DNA from 2 places in the Brevibacterium sp. SIMBA_078 genome. Region 1 is predicted to be linked to the other one. Evidence: predicted binding sites of a transcription regulator. Region 1 holds the regulator's gene; the other holds the start of a gene.
The links. The regulator LexA, encoded in region 1, represses DNA repair genes until DNA is damaged. The targets are predictions, from matches to a motif close to TCGAACANNTGTTCGA.

Region 1 (8,148 bases):
AGGTCGAGGCGAGTGGGCGAGAACGTGCCGGATACGGTTTCGACGGTGACGGCGCGGCCGGCCAGATCGAGGTTGAGTACCCGCGACTTGGCCTCGCTGCTCGGCGATTCGGTGAAATAGTGCTCTGACACCGTTTCAGTCTAGACGGCTGTGGGAGAATTGATGGACACCACCGTCGGTGCGAATCGTCTGGACCGGTGGCAAGCATGACGACGTCCGCACGAGAAGTTCCGTGCGGGCGGCAGAGAACAAAGGAATGAATGACGTCTGAAGACAAGGAGCGTCGCAACGCGATGCTCGATCGTGTGCTCTCCCGAGGCGCCCAAGCCCTCGATGATCACGACACCACCCAGGGCGATGACCAGTTCGACCTCGCCGAGCGCGCCGCCCTCACCCGCGTCGCCGGACTCTCCACCGAGCTCGAAGACATCACCGAGGTCGAATACCGTCAGGTCCGCCTCGAACGCGTCGTCCTCGCCGGCATCTGGAACACCACCCAGGCCGAAGCCGAGAACTCGATCCGCGAACTCGCCGCACTCGCCGAAACCGCCGGTTCCGAGGTCCTCGACGCGCTCATCCAGCGTCGCGACAAGCCGGACCCGGGCACCTACCTCGGCAAAGGCAAGGCTGCCGAACTCGCCGAGGTCGTCTCCTCCGTCGGCGCCGACACCGTGATCATCGACTCCGAACTCGCCCCCAGCCAGAGGCGCGGACTCGAGGACGTCATCAAGGTCAAGGTCGTCGACCGCGTCGCGCTCATCCTCGATATTTTCGCCCAGCACGCGAAATCCCGCGAAGGCAAGGCCCAGGTCGAACTCGCCCAACTCGAATACCTCCTGCCGCGACTGCGCGGTTGGGGTGAGTCCCTGTCCCGTCAGGCCGGCGGCCGTGTCGCCGGCGGTGCCGGAATCGGCTCCCGCGGACCCGGTGAGACGAAGATCGAACTCGACCGTCGCCGTATCCGTACGCGCATGTCGAAGCTGCGCCGCGAGATCAACGCCATGGCGCCCTCCCGCGAGACCAAGCGGAAGAACCGCGCCCGCCACCACGTACCCTCCGTCGCGATCGTCGGCTACACGAACGCGGGCAAGTCCTCCCTGCTCAACCTGCTCACCGACGCCGAGGTGATGGTGCAGAACGCCCTGTTCGCCACCCTCGATCCGACCGTCCGGCAGGCCAAGACCGCCGACGGCCTCGTCTTCACCTACACGGACACCGTCGGGTTCGTCCGCAACCTGCCCCACCAGCTCGTCGAGGCCTTCCGCTCGACCCTGGAGGAAGCCGCCGGCTCGGATCTGCTCCTCCACGTCGTCGATGCCTCCCACCCGGATCCGCACGGACAGATCCAGGCCGTGCGCGACGTCCTCAAAGACGTCGAGACCGGGGATATCCCCGAACTCCTCGTGTTCAACAAGGCAGATATCGCCGAGGAGGCCGTGATCACCGGCCTGCGCGCGGAGTATCCCGACGCCCAGTTCGTCTCCGCAGTCTCGAAGGAAGGGATCGATGACCTCATCGAGGCCATCGAGAACCGCCTTCCCGTCCCGGACATCGACATGACCGTGCTCGTTCCCTATGAACGCGGTGACCTCGTGTCGAAGATCTACGCCCTCGGCACGGTCGAACACGAATCGCACGGCACGGAGGGCACCAGCCTGCAGGCCAAGGTGCCGACCGAGCTCGTCGACGAACTGCGCGAATTCCAACGTCCGGACCTGGTCATCGACGAGTGAAGGCAGTCGACACCCTCCTCGAATCCGCTGTCGGCGCCATCGGCGGATCGCCACGTGAGGGTCAGCAGGAGATGGCGCAGGCGGTCGCCTCGTCGCTGGACAAGGGAATCCATCTGCTCGTGCAGGCGGGAACCGGCACCGGCAAATCTTTGGCCTACCTGGTGCCGGCGGCCGAGTACGTCACCCGCACCGGCGGGAAGGTCGTCGTTTCAACGGCAACCCTGGCCCTGCAGACGCAGATCATCCACCGCGACCTGCCCCGGCTGTTCAAGGCCGTGAAGAAGGACCTCGATCCGCTGCCCCGGGCGGCACTGCTCAAGGGGCGCCGGAACTATGTGTGCAAGCACAAGCTCGCCGGCGGGTACCCCGACGAGGGCGAGGGCATGCTCTTCGACCTCGGTGCCGACGCCGAGGCGGGACGCAAACCCACCGAACGCTCCGGGCTGGGGGAGGAGATCCAGCGGATCCGCACCTGGGAGAAGACCACTGACACCGGCGACCGCGACGATCTCCTACCCGGCGTCAGCGATCGTGCCTGGTCACAGGTGTCCGTCAACGCCTTCGACTGCCTCGGTTCGAACTGTCCGCTGTTCACCGAATGCTTCGCCGAAATCGCCCGGAACAATGCCGCCGACGCCGATATCGTCGTGACGAACCATGCCCTGCTGGCCATCGACGCCTTCGGGGAATCGAACGTGCTGCCCGAACACGATGTCATCATCATCGACGAGGCCCACGAGCTCAAGGACCGGGTCACCAGCGCCCTGTCCGGGCAGATCAACACGAGCATGCTCTCGGCCGCGACGAGTTCCGTACGCAAACACACCACCGTCCAGGACGGCGTCGTGTCTCTGCTCGACTCCGCCGCGGCGGCACTCGAACGTGCGCAGACCTCGGTGCCCGAGGGGCTCATCCTCCACATGAGCGAGGCGCTCGGACTGGCTCTGGCGCAGATCCGCGATTCCGCCCGCCAGATCATCAACGACATCGGCGGCAAGACCGAGGAGGCCGACGCGGGCCGGCAGATGGCCAAGGCACGCTGCCAGGAGATCTTCGAACTCGCCGAACGCTTCTGCGACCCGGGAAAGAACGACGTTATCTGGCTCTCACGCTCGACCTTCCGCGAGAAGGAGACGACGAATCTCGTCGTCGCACCCTTGAGCGTGGCCGGGACCATGCGCAACGGCATCTTCGAAGAATCCACGGTCGTGGCCACCTCGGCGACTCTGTCCCTGGGTGGCAACTTCGACGCAGTGGCAGCCTCGTTGGGACTCTTCGGACCCGACGCCCCGAAATGGGACAGCCTCGATGTCGGATCACCCTTCGACTACGGCAAACAGGGCATCCTCTATGTCGCCTCCCACCTGCCCAAACCCGGACGCAGCGGACTGAGCGAGGAGGCGCTGACCGAACTCGAGGAACTCGTCGAATCCTCGAACGGCGGAGCATTGGGCCTGTTCTCCTCCCGGGCGGCGGCCAATGCGGCGGCCGAACATCTGCGGGAGAAGTTCGATTTCCCGATCCTGCTCCAAGGCGACGACGGCCTGCCGGCGCTGGTCTCCCAATTCACCGCCGATGATCAGTCCTGCCTGTTCGGAACCATGTCACTGTGGCAGGGAGTCGATGTGCCGGGACGGACGAACCGCCTGGTCATCATCGACCGTCTGCCGTTTCCCCGTCCCGACGACCCGCTCATGCAGGCGCGGGCACGCGATGCCGACCAGCGGGGAGTCAACGGATTCATGGCGGTGTCGGCCACGCATGCCGCCCTGCGCCTGGCTCAGGGAGCCGGACGCCTCATCCGGTCGACCAAGGACAGGGGAGTGGTGGCCGTGCTCGACTCGCGGCTGCGCTCGGCCCGGTATGCCGGGTTCCTCGTCAACTCGATGCCGCGGATGTGGCCGACGACGAATTCCGGCCTCGTCCGCAAGAGCCTGGCACGGCTGGCCGAAACCGACGAAGGATGATGCAAAGGCCCGCGACCGAATCGGTCGCGGGCCTTTGCGTTCAGACTGCGGAGAGCCGACGGAAGATCAGAGGCGGCGGATGACGGCGACGACGAGGCCCATGATCTGGGCGTAGGTGCCGTCGATGGGTTCGTAGTTCTCGTTCTGCGGCATCAGCCACTGCTGACCGGCCTTGCGTTTAAGGGTCTTCACCGTGGCCTCGCCGTCGAGGAGGGCGGCGACGATCTGACCGTTGTCAGCGGTGTGCTGCTTGCGCACCACCACCCAGTCGTCGTGGCAGATGGCGGCTTCGATCATCGAATCGCCGACGACCTTGAGCAGGAACATCTCACCGGAGCCGACGACCTGGGTCGGCAGGGAGAAGACATCGTCGACTTCCTGCTCGGCCAGGATCGGGCCACCGGCGGCGATGCGTCCGACGACGGGCACCTGCACGGTGTTGTTGGCGAGCTCCTCGTACTTCGCGCGCTCTGCCTCTTCCTCTTCGAACGGATTGACCACTTCGATCGCACGCGGGCGCTTCGGGTCGCGGCGGACATAGCCGAGGCGTTCGAGCTGGGAGAGCTGGTGGGCGACGCTGGAGAGGGAGGCCAGCCCGGCGGCCTTGCCGATCTCGCGCATGCTCGGCGGGTAGCCGTTGGTCACGACCGCACGTTCGATGGTCTCAAGCACGAGACGCTGACGGGGAGTGAGGCGGAAGTCGCCCTCACCGGATGACCCCTCAGGGATCTGGACGACGTCGTCATCGGTGCGAGCGGCAGCGATCTCGCTGGCAACATCTTCGTTGCGAGGCCTGCCTCTGCCTCGTTTGTTCTGAACCATTGCTCGTTCCCCTTCGTTCTATTCCCTGCCGCTGAACGCCGTGATCTCCGCTTCGGAAATTCTCGTGTCAGTGCCGACTGAGATGGTTCTGACAGATCAATCAACAACGCTGGTTCCCTCTCATTGTCGCATAGATGTTCGAGTTGGACTGGACATTTGTTCGATTGGCATGTTGAATAGAACAGACGTTCTACCGATTACTGGTGGAATCGTACGAATGAAAGAGGTAATGCGATGTCTGCACAGAACACCGAGCTGCACCTGACCCCTCGTGGACGCCAGGCTGTGCGCCTTCTCCGGACCCTGCTCGTCGCTCTCGTCGTCATCGGCGGAGCGGTCCTCCTCGCCACCCAGTCGTTCTCGGCAGCTGCTGTCGCCGAATCGGAGACGGAGAGCATCGGCATCGACGCCGAGGCAGTCGTCGTCGGTGAGGGCGAATCGCTGTGGACCGTGGCTTCGAATCTCGGCATCGACCGCGACACCCGCGATGTCGTTGCCGATATCGTCGAGATCAACCACCTGGACACCCCGACGGTTCACCCCGGCCAGACCCTCGACGTCCCCGTCCGCTGAGGTCGGACCCTGCTCGACCGGCAGGGCGCCGGCCCGACCGGCAGCGCGCTGACCCGTTCGATCGGGTGAGCCGACCGGCGTATCTCGATGCCCGACCCGCCGCCCGGGCGGCGGGGGCCTCTCGGTAGAATGATCGCCGTGGGAAACATCGACTCTCTGCCAGTGCGTTCAGACCTCGTCGGCCTCAAGCCGTACGGGGCTCCGCACCTCAATGTGCCGGTCCAACTCAACGTCAACGAGAACGCCTATCCGCTTCCGGACGTCGTCGTCGAGAGCATGCGCGCCGCCGTCGACGATCACTTCGCCGGACTCAATCGATATCCCGATCGCGAATTCACCGCACTGCGCGAACACCTCGTCACCTATCTGGACGGTGTGAACGAACGCGCCGGAGACTCCGTCGACCTCGACCCCTCCATGATCTGGGCCGCCAACGGCTCGAACGAAGTGCTCAGCCATATCGTCCAGGCCTTCGGTGGTCCGGGCCGCACTGTCATAGGCTTCACCCCCTCGTACTCGATGCACCCGCTCATCACCACGGGCACGGGTGCCGAATGGCAGCACGTCGAACGCAATGACGACTTCACCCTCGATGCCGAGACCGTCGCCGCCGAGGTGGCTCGTGCGAATCCGGACATCGTCTTCCTGTGCACCCCGAACAATCCGACCGGGACCTCGATCGGTCTCGACGTCATCGAAGCCGCCTACGACAACTGCGCAGGGATAGTCATCGTCGACGAGGCGTATGCGGAATTCTCCCGTCCCGCCAAGTCTTCGGCGATGACTCTGCTTGAGGGCCGGCCCCGCCTCGTCGTCTCCCGCACCATGAGCAAGGCCTTCGCCTGTGCCGGCCTGCGCTTGGGCTACGCCATCGCTGCACCCGAGCTCATCGACGTCCTCCGCCTCGTCCGCCTGCCTTACCACCTGTCCGAGGTCACTCAGGTGCTGGCCTGCACGGCTCTCGAACATGCCGAACTGCTGCTTGGCAATGTCGACCGTCTCATCGACTCGCGCAATCGGATGTCCAGCCACCTCGCCGAGGCGGGCTTCACCGTCCACGACAGCGATTCGAACTTCGTGCTCTTCGGCAACATCGCCTCACCGGCCGATCTGTGGCAGAAGCTCCTTGACCGCGGAGTCCTCATCCGCGATATCGGCATCACCGGCCACGCTCGTGTCAACGCCGGCACCGAGGAGGAGACCGAAGCGTTCCTCAACGCCATCGACGACATCCTCGCCGAATCCCCGGACATCCTCGCGGATCGTCCGCAGTCTCCGACCCCGTCATCAGCCGCCCCGACGAAAGGCACTCCATGAGGCAGGCCCAGAACTCACGCACCACGTCCGAGTCCACGGTGTCCGTGTCCGTCAACCTCGACGGCACCGGAAGTTCGAACATCTCGACGAGCGTGCCGTTCTTCGACCATATGCTCACCGCCCTGTCGAAGCACTCGATGATCGACCTCGACATCACCGCCACCGGCGACACGCACATCGACGTCCACCACACCGTCGAAGACACCTCGATCGTGCTCGGCCAGACCCTGCGCGAAGCGCTCGGCGACAAGGTCGGCATCCGCCGCTACGGCTTCGCCGCCGTCCCGCTGGACGAGGCCTTGGCCCAGTGCGTCGTCGACGTCTCCGGGCGCCCCTACTTCGTCCACGAAGGCGAGCCCGAAGGCCAGCAGTACCACCTCATCGGCGGTCACTTCACCGGTTCGATGACCTCACACTCGCTGGAATCGATCGCCTTCAACGGCGGACTGACCGTCCACCTCGACCTGGTGCGCGGTCGCGACCCGCACCACATCGTCGAAGCCGAGTTCAAGGCCTTCGCCCGCGCGCTGCGGGAGGCCGTCGAAACCGATCCGCGCAGCAACTCCGTTCCCAGCACCAAGGGAGTCCTGTGAGCACAACCGTCATCGTGACCCCGTTCGGGGTCGCCCAACAGCTGGCCGCCGCGTGCGTGCTGTCGAACATCTCCGGCATCATCGTGCCGATCGGCGAGTTCAGCGGAATCGTGCTCGCCGACACGGATGTCAAAGCCGGCAACGAGGCGGCCGCAGTGATCTCGAAGCTCGCGGGCAAACATGAGGTCCTCCTCCTCGTGCGCAGCGAAGAGCAGATCGACGCCGGCCACTTCCGCCACGGCGCCCGAGAATCCGATGTGCCGGCCGGGCTGGCGCTGAAGAACCTGCCCGATGTGCTCGAAGGTCTCCTGCTCGAAACCGTTGCCGCAGAGGACGTCGAAGGCAATATCCCGACCTCGTCGATGACGAAGCTGCAGGCCAGTGCGGCCACGATGAGCCCTGGCCGGGCCGCCATGGCACGCACCGCTCTGCTGTGGATCATCGCCGCCGTCCTCGCCGGACTCGTCATGGCCTTCGGCATTGCTCTGGCCCTCGGCGGGAACACCATCGCCTGGGTCGTCGCCGCACTCGGTGCCATCGTCCTCGGGTTCTCCCTGTGGAGGATCTGGTCGGTGCTGAGCAAGGGAGCGAAGCGATGACGACTGTCGCCGTCCTCGACTACGGTGCCGGAAACGTCCGTTCCGCCGTTCGTGCGGTCGCCGCGGCCGGTGCCGAGGTCACGCTGACGGCCGATCACGATGTCATCAACGACTCCGACGGACTGCTGGTTCCCGGCGTCGGCGCATTTTCGGCCGTGATGGCCGGACTGGAGAACGTCGGGGGTGTCGACCTCATCCGGGCACGCCACGAACAAGGGCGACCGCTGCTCGGCATCTGCGTCGGCCTCCAGGTGTTCTTCGCCCGCGGTGTCGAACACGGAGTCAAGACTGAGGGCATCGGTCTGTGGTCCGGAGCCGTCACCGGCCTCGACGCACCGGTCATCCCGCATATGGGATGGTCGAAGGTTAACGCTCCCGCGGACTCGGCCATGTTCGATGGCATCGGGGACGAACGCTTCTACTTCGTCCACTCCTACGCCGCGACCGAGCCGCCGGCGAACGCGACAGTGACGACCGCCCGCCACGGCAATGACTTCATCGCCGCCGTCGAAGACGGAACCACCTGGGCAGCACAGTTCCATCC
Region 2 (8,148 bases), on a different contig from region 1:
TTCCGCAGTTCGCGCGTGCATTCTCCAAATCGCGCTGACATTACACAGGTCGCGTGCATTCTGCCGATCGCGCCGGCCTGCAGTCGTGCGGATTCGGGACACAGTCCGCTCGGATACGTTCGTTGAACCGGTGGAAGTTGAGTGAATACTGTGATTGCATAGACATACCAGATTTTGTGATCACAAAAGATCCTGCGTTCACACGTTCCTGCTCGGACGACGGAGACTGCCAGAGACGGCAGCACCTCCTCGTTCGGGCAGCCACCACGAAGAGGAAACCGATGAAGTCACGCACAATCACCACCGCAGTCGCCGCCTGCGCAGCCCTGGGCCCCGCCTTGACCGGGTGTTCCCAGGAAGCCGGCAAGGACTCCGGCTCCGGCGGCAACAAGGGCACGATCAAGATCGGCTACATCTCTTCGTAGTCCGACAGCCGCAGCACCGCGTTCCTGCTCGAGGACCAGCTCGAGAAGCTCGGATACGAGCCAGAGCTGGAGACGATCTCCGGGGCTGCGATCCTCTATGCGGGAGTGGCGAACGGCGACATCGACATCTACCCCTCCGCCTGGCCGGAGAAGACCCACAAGCAGTAAATGGATGAGTACGGCGACAAGATCGAGGACATCAGCACCTACTACGACGAGGCGCAGAAAACGATCGTCGTGCCCGACTATGTCGACATCGATTCGATGGATGAGCTCAAAGACAATGCCGACGAGTTCGACGGCAAGATCGTCGGCATCGAACCCGGAGCCGGTCTCACCAAGGTGACGAAGGATTCGATGATGCCTGCCTACGACCTGGAGAAGGACTTCGAGCTCGTCACCTCCTCGACCCCGGCCATGCTCACCGAGCTGGGCAATGCCATCGATGCGAAGGAAGACATCGTCGTCACCCTGTGGCGTCCGTTCTGGGCGAACAACGCCTTCGACGTCAAGGAGCTCAAGGATCCGAAGAACGCCATGGGCGATCCGGAGAAGATGCACTTCCTCGGCACCGACGGCTTCAGCGAGGACAACCCCGAGGCTGCCGAGCTCATCAAGGGGATCAAGCTCGACGACAAGACGTACGGAGAGCTTGAGGACCTCATCGTCAACGAGTACGAAGAAGGTCAGGAAGGCGACGCCGTCGACCAGTGGATCAAGGACAATCCGAAGGCCTTCGACTCCGAGATCACCGACTGAGTCACTGCTCTCATCGGGCAGAACCGAGTCCTGACGCACCGCAGTGAGCACGGACATTGCGCGGCCGCCGTTCCCGCTTCTGCGGGTCCGGCGGCCGCTCGTTTTCAGTGAGGACGCGGCCGTGCCTGCCTGTCCGGCGGCCGCGCCGCTTCCTCACCCGTCGAACAGCTCCTGCCCGACGTACCCGTCTTCGGTCGCTCCGGGCGGGATCGCCCACACGGTCGACCCGATCGGGGTCGTCCATTCGTTGAGCAGGTCCACCTCGGCGAGGCGGCGCTGGATCGGCAGGAACTGCCGTTCGATATCGGCCTGGAAGGACGCGAACAGCAGCCCCGAATCCCCGCCCGCACCGGTCTCGTAGTTGAACGTGCGCCGGTGGATCTGCACCTCCGGACCCAGTCCGTCGCGGGCTCGGGCGATATGCGCGACCTGTGAGATCTTCGTCAGTCCGCGCTGATCGACCGCGGTGAAGTCCGGGACGTCGAACTCGTCCTCACCCGACAGCGGTGCCCCGGTGCCCATGGTCCGCCCGACCGAGAACTCCCGTGCCGGCCGGTCGGCCTGATCCCAGGTGTCGAGGTTCATCGCGATATCGCGCAGAACCAGCGTCGTTCCCCCACGCATCCATACCGGCAGATGCGCTCCGAGGTCGACCGGCGGCTCCCCGCGAGCGGAGAACACCGGGTTCGCGGTCTTCGTGCCCTGTCCCCAGATGATCCGCGCGAAGTCCTCGGATCCGGGTCCCGGATTCGCCGTGCCATCGAGCTGACCGAAGAGATTCCGCTGGGTCTTCCCCTCCCCCGTGCTGCCGTAGGCACGTCGGAATCCGTCCCGCTGCCAGGCCACCTCGGCGAACGAGCGCGAATCCTTGAACAGCATGCGCCGAGCATGTGCCAAGGTCAGCGGGTCGTCGCCGCAGAACTGCAGGAGCAGGTCGCCCTTGCATCGGTCCTCATCGAGGCGATCGATCGAGAACGCCTCCAAGGGCTTGAGCCAGTCCGGAACATGCTCCTTTCCGGCCAGGGCAACCAGCCTGGCTCCGAATCCGAAAGTCACTGTCAGCCGGGCAGGGTCGACGGCGAGTTCGGATTCGGAGTCGGCCAAGGGCGCCCGCCCCTGCGTCAGCGCAGCCGCATCCGCGGTGAGGAGCCGCAGCCAGCGCACCGCCTCCGCGGCCTTGGTTCCGGGCTTGAGCGTGAACGCGATGAAGTGCCCATAGGCCTGTGGTGGGGTTTCGACCCCGGATTGATGAGTGCCGTAGAACGGCACGGTCTGCGGCCCATTCGCGCCATCCAGATCTCGCCGAGGCGGCCCGCCGTCACCAACGCTCGTGCCCTGTGATCCGGGACCGCGGCCGAGCGCGAATCCGGCCGTGGCACCGACGACGCCTGCACCGCCGGCCGCGGCCGCCGAGGTCAGGAGACCTCGGCGGCTGAAGCCGGGGCGACCGGACTCAGTGGTCACCGTGGTCGCCGTGGTCGTCACTGGAGCCTTCGGCTTCACCGGGCGCGTAGTCTTCCTGGGCTCCGGAGTACTCCTTGGCTACGGCTGTGACCTCGACGGTCTCGTCGTCGGCGGTGACGAGGTCGAGCTTGATCTGCTCGCCCGGCTTGATCGCCTTCTTCAGCCCCATGATCATGATGTGATCGCCTCCGGGCTCGAAGCGGAGGCTCTCTCCCGCCGGGATGGTGAAGCCGCCCTTCTTCTCCTGCATGGACATTCCGCCCGAGCCGTCGCCTTCGGTTTCGTGGAGTTGGACCATCTCCGCGTCCGCGTATTTCGCCTCGACGAGGTTGATGTCGGCGTCGGTGTTGTTCTTCAGCTCCCCGAAGACTGCGGTCATTCCGTCGTCGGCGGCCTTGACCCAAGCGCCGTCGAAGCTGAGCGCTTCGGCGTCGACTGCGCTTTCCGAGGATTCCGCCGAGGCGGAGCCGCTGCCGTCGGTCTGTTCCGAACCGGCGGCCCTGCTGTCGTCTTGGCGGCAGCCGGCCAGGCCGATGGCGACGGCGATGGGCAGGGCAAGGGCCAGGGTGATGTTCTTTCGCATGATGTCTGCACTTTCGTCATTCAGGTGCAGTCGAGAGCACGTGTCGGCGCGCCGCGGTCGCCTGCTGGCGCGGGCAGTCCCGCGTGTCCCCTGTCGTCAGACGACGAGGATCTTCGGTCGCAGAGTCTCTGCTGCTCGAAGCTGCGGGCGCTCAGCCACACCGCGTTCGTATGCCTGCGCGCAGCTCGTGCGAGTGCAAGCGTGCAGGGCACGTGCTGGCTGGGATGCGGAGCACGTGTCTTCTGCGCGCAGCGGTCTGCGCGGACGTGTTCGACTGTCACCGAGGGGCGGGCCGCCGCTGATTCGGCGGTCGCCCGAAATTGGGTGGTCACCCGGAAAATCGAGTGTGGGTCGGCGGTGGACTCGCCGAATGAGATGTCAGACGGGTGCGGGCGGGCCGCGGCGGTAGTTCGGGCCGACCACCGCCGAGGTGACCGGCAGCGGCAGCCGGAACGAAGCGCAGAGCTTGCGGAACGGTTCGTCGGCCAGGACTCCGGCCGCCTCGGCGAGGGCTCGCAGTGCGCCGATCACCGGGCCCAGGGCCAGCTGCAGAATGCTGAGGACGATGTCCTCACCGCGCTTGAGGATCACGGCGGTGACGAGGACGGCGACGACGTGTGCGATGACCATCCCCACCGAGGTGGCCCCGTGGCTCGCATGTCCGAGCGCGGATGCGGCAGGTCCGAGGTCAAGGGAGCCGGAGGCTGGGACGATGTGTCCGGCGTGGGTGTGGAGGGCCGCCTCGGCGGAGGTGGAACCGGTACCAGCAACTCCGGCCTGCCCGCTTCCGGATTGAGCGGTTCCCGCGTGGGTCCCCGCATGGGCGAAGGTGTGTGCGGACCAGCTCATCGTCAGGTGCATGAGCACCTGTCCGAGGCCGAGCAGACCGGCCAGAGTCAGGTAGCCCAGACGCCTGCCGGCGACGATCATCGCCGCCCAGAGAACGAGAACGAAGACGACCACAATGCCCGGAATCGAGACGCCGCCGCCGGCACCGAGGTGCATGAGCAGGGCCAGGAGGGTCGTGAAGAGGGCGGCGGCGAGCGCACGCACGGACTTCGTCCATCCGGTCATGGGCCCTCCTCTCAGCTCGCTCCCACATTCTACTCAATGTAGAACAATTTCGGGAAGGCGGCAGAGCCTACATCCGCAGCCAGGTATCGGCGGTCTTCTTGACCATGGCACCGGCATCAGCGGCAGCATCGCCCCAGGCGACGAGGTTGCCATCGGGGTCAGTGGTGGAGTCGGAGAGGACGACGACGTCGAAGTTGCACACAAGACCCGCCATCGCCGAGGCGTAGACGGCTCCGAGGGTGCCCGCCGAGGAGGCGTTGGCATCGGCATCGCCTCCCGCCTGGGCGGCGGGGTCAGTGGTGACTTGGCCCGCTCCGGCCCCGGGCACGCCCGTGGTGGCGTCGGCGCCGGGCACGGCCGCGGTGGCGTCGGCTCCGGCGATGATGATCCGGTCGACGGAGAGGTCATGCAGACCTGCGGCCAGATCGTCGACGCCTTCGAACACATCCGGACTCTTGGACCGGAGCACAAGATCCTCTTCATCAGGGACGAAGATGCTCAGCTCCCCGTCGGGAGTGTCGGCGAGGTCGGCCTTCGTCGACGCGAAGATGAGCACACCGCCCACAGCGCGGGTGCGGGTGACGATATCGCCGAGGGTCTCCATGGCGTCATCGCTGGGGTAGCTGGCGTCGTCGGTGTCAATGAGGAGCAGGGCATCCATACTCCAATCGTGCCACGACCGACTGACACATTCGAAGCCGGTTCACCTCAGCTGCAGCCGACACCGCCCCTGACCTGCACTGATTCAACGAGGATTGTCGATATTCTCGAACTGTTACGAACATCAGAATTATGTTCGAAACTTTTTTCGATCATCTATGGCATTCCACTCATTATGAGCGTACGCTGGATTCTAACAACAACGATGTTGGTGAACGGAATTCATCCCCATGACCCTTACTCCCGAACGCAGCTCCGATCATTCCGATCGGAACGCCGACAACTCCCCGCAGACCAGCGGTCACCCGCTGCTCGCCGACGAGGAGTGGGCAGATCTCAGCCGCTTCGCGCCCGAGGTCACCTCGTCGATCACTCAGCTGATGAGCCTCAAAGACGAGCTGCGCGCGTTCGATCGCCCCATGGGACCAGATCAGGCCATCATGCTCGCCGATGGGGTCGAGGCGATCACACGCATCAACGATGCATTGTCGACGCTCGCACTCTCCGTCTGCGAACGCGTCGGAACCCCCAGCGATTTCGGCGCCAAGTCGACGAAGTCGCTCATCGAGAATCGATTCAACCTCACCGGCGCGGAGGCGAACCGTCGGACCGATATGGCCAAGAACCTCGGCGGACGCGTCGACATGGCCGGACAGGCTCTGCCGCCTCTCTACCCAGTCGTCGCAGATGCCCTCCATACCGGCACGATCTCCGCCGCCCAGGCGTCTGTCATCGAAGACTGCATGCGAAAGCTGCCCACGTGGGTCAGTCAGGCGGTCCGCACCGACGTCGAGACGCGCTTGGTCGACAACGCACCCAAGGTCCGTCTCAAGGATCTGCGCGAGATCTTCGGCAAGCTCATGGGCTATATCGACCCGGACGGCGCAGAACCGAATGACTCGGCCGACCGCTCTGCGTACAACATGTCCATGCGTTCCAAGGCCAACGGCGACTGGGAGCTGCGTGGACTGCTCGACCCCGTCACCGGCGGCACTCTCAACGGACTTCTGACCTCACGAATCCAGTCTGCGGGAGAAGACGACAAGGCCGGTGCCGATAACGCTGGTGCCGAATCAACAGCCGCAGACGGGGCCGATGGAGCGATAGGCGCATTCGATTCCGCGACCGCGGGCAATCCCGCCACTGCGACCGCTGCTTCTGAGAGAACGAACTCGCCGCTTCCTGACAAAGAGCTGCTGGAGATCGTCGATGCGGTGCTCTCCGGTGACCGGTATGACGCGAAGCGAGTTCCGGAACCCGATCTCAACGCAGCCCGCACGACCCGGACTCCGGCCGACGTCCCCGGCGTCGGTGTTCGTGAGGACGGCGGTTTCGTCGACGTCAGCGCTGAACAGCCCTCGGCGCGCGAATGGATCTACGAACGATTCGCCGGCCTCGTCACGACGATCGACAAGCAGCGGACGACTGCAGGAGCGCCTTATGCTCTCGTCATCAACGCCACCGCCGAAGATCTGGCCAAAGGCACGGGACACGGCACCACGGGCGCCGACAATCCCATTCCCATCACGGAACTGATGAGAAACGGCCTCAACGGCTCGCTGTTCTTCCACCTCATGAGCGACAAGGCCAAGACGATGCAGGTGGCCACAGAACAGCGCTTCGCCAATCGCAAACAGCTGGCAGTGATCACCGCCCGTGACCGAGGTTGCACCTTCCCTGGCTGCGATGCCCCTCCCGGTTGGTGCGACGCCAACCATGTGTGGCCGTGGGCACTCGGCGGCAAGACCGAGATCAACAATCTCGCGCTGCTCTGCAGCTATCACCACCACCTGCTCGACCGCACCGATTGGGACACGGTGATGCTCTTCGACGGGCGACCGGCCTACATACCGCCCGCCGCAAAGGACCCGGCTCGTAAGCCGATCCTCCACGCCCGCTTCATCGCGGACGACATCGTCGACTCCCTGTTCGACAAATAGCCGCCCCACCTTTCAGGGGACAGCTGTGCCCACTTTCCAAGTTCAGCCGGATTCAACTCGGTTCTGCCATGTTCGGCTGGGTTCAGTCCCCCAACGAAGAGGCCCGGATGCTCATGTCCTCATCGAGCAGCAGGAGGTCAGCCGACATTCCGGGAGCCAACAGGCTGCCCGCACCGGCGGCACCGGCGGTACCGCCCGTCGCATGCAGAGAATCGCCCGACTCCGGCATTCCGCCCCCCGCACGCAATGGAACGAACCCTGCGGACTGCACAGCGTCGAACGGACTGAGTCCCACCTCGGCGACTGCCCGCTTCACAGCCTCGTCCATCGTCAACGTGGACCCCGCAATGGCGCCCTGAGTGCCATCCGCGGTGACCAGGCGCGCTACCGAATCCTTGACCTCGACCGGGAGCGAACCGAGGTGATAGCTCCCATCGTGCAGGCCGGTCGCCGCCATGGCGTCAGTGATGAGAGCGAGACGCCCGGGCACGAGTTCGTGGAGCATACGCGCGACCGGGGCGACGACGTGGACGCCGTCATTGATGAGTTCGACGGTGACGTGCTCGGCCTCGGCCGCGGCGAGGACCGGCCCCGGAGCACGGTGATGGATTCCGGGCATCGCATTGAACGCGTGGGTGAGGATGCTCGCCCCCATTTCGAAGGCCTGCGCGGCCAGCGCATAATCGGCAGCCGTGTGACCGACGGCCACGCGCACCCCTGCCGCAGAGAACCGACCGATCGCATCGAGAGCACCGGGAAGCTCGGGAGCGATCGTGATCTGCGAAAGAGTTCCATCGGCCGCCTCGAGGATCGCTTCGACCGCCTCCGGAGTCGGCGATGTGAGCACTTCGGGCGCATGCGCACCTTTGAAATCCGGGGACAGGAACGGGCCTTCGGCGTGCAGGCCCATGACCATGGCTCGCTCACTGACGAGTCCGGCGCCCGCGCGCAGGGACTCACACAGCCCCTCGATCGTGTCGGAGACGTAGGACAGAGCGAGCCTGCCGGTGCCATGGGCCCGGTGTACGTCGAGGATCTCATCGATCCCCTCGCTCCCGTCCTCGGCGCTCGCACCGCCCGCACCGTGACAGTGGATATCGACGAAAGCGGGAGCCACGTATCCGCCGGCGGCGTCGATGACATCAACTCTCGCCGAGGCGGCCCTGTCCTTCCAGCCGTCCCCGCGGCCCCGTGCCGTGACCGTTCCATCGGCGATCGCGATCCACGTGTCAGCGGTCTCCTC

Region 2: a site for LexA is predicted at 5,102-5,117, ahead of SB749_RS03740 (DUF222 domain-containing protein). Genes of this name have one in related genera too.

Annotation. Positions count from the first base shown of each region.
Region 1 covers NZ_JAWRYQ010000004.1:390,004-398,151, forward strand. The annotation lists gene SB749_RS16645 (class I SAM-dependent methyltransferase) at 1-131, opposite strand, end outside; gene hflX (GTPase HflX) at 261-1,733, shown strand; gene SB749_RS16655 (ATP-dependent DNA helicase) at 1,730-3,700, shown strand; gene lexA (transcriptional repressor LexA) at 3,767-4,522, opposite strand; gene SB749_RS16665 (LysM peptidoglycan-binding domain-containing protein) at 4,757-5,095, shown strand; gene SB749_RS16670 (histidinol-phosphate transaminase) at 5,234-6,412, shown strand; gene hisB (imidazoleglycerol-phosphate dehydratase HisB) at 6,409-7,005, shown strand; gene SB749_RS16680 (hypothetical protein) at 7,002-7,604, shown strand; gene hisH (imidazole glycerol phosphate synthase subunit HisH) at 7,601-8,148, shown strand, end outside.
Region 2 covers NZ_JAWRYQ010000001.1:828,818-836,965, forward strand. The annotation lists gene SB749_RS03705 (hypothetical protein) at 282-425, shown strand; partial or broken gene SB749_RS03710 (glycine betaine ABC transporter substrate-binding protein) at 444-1,184, shown strand; gene SB749_RS03715 (Dyp-type peroxidase) at 1,338-2,669, opposite strand; gene SB749_RS03720 (copper chaperone PCu(A)C) at 2,638-3,231, opposite strand; gene SB749_RS03725 (hypothetical protein) at 3,252-3,563, opposite strand; gene SB749_RS03730 (hypothetical protein) at 3,610-4,305, opposite strand; gene SB749_RS03735 (hypothetical protein) at 4,373-4,966, opposite strand; gene SB749_RS03740 (DUF222 domain-containing protein) at 5,196-6,905, shown strand; gene SB749_RS03745 (N-acetylglucosamine-6-phosphate deacetylase) at 6,988-8,148, opposite strand, start outside.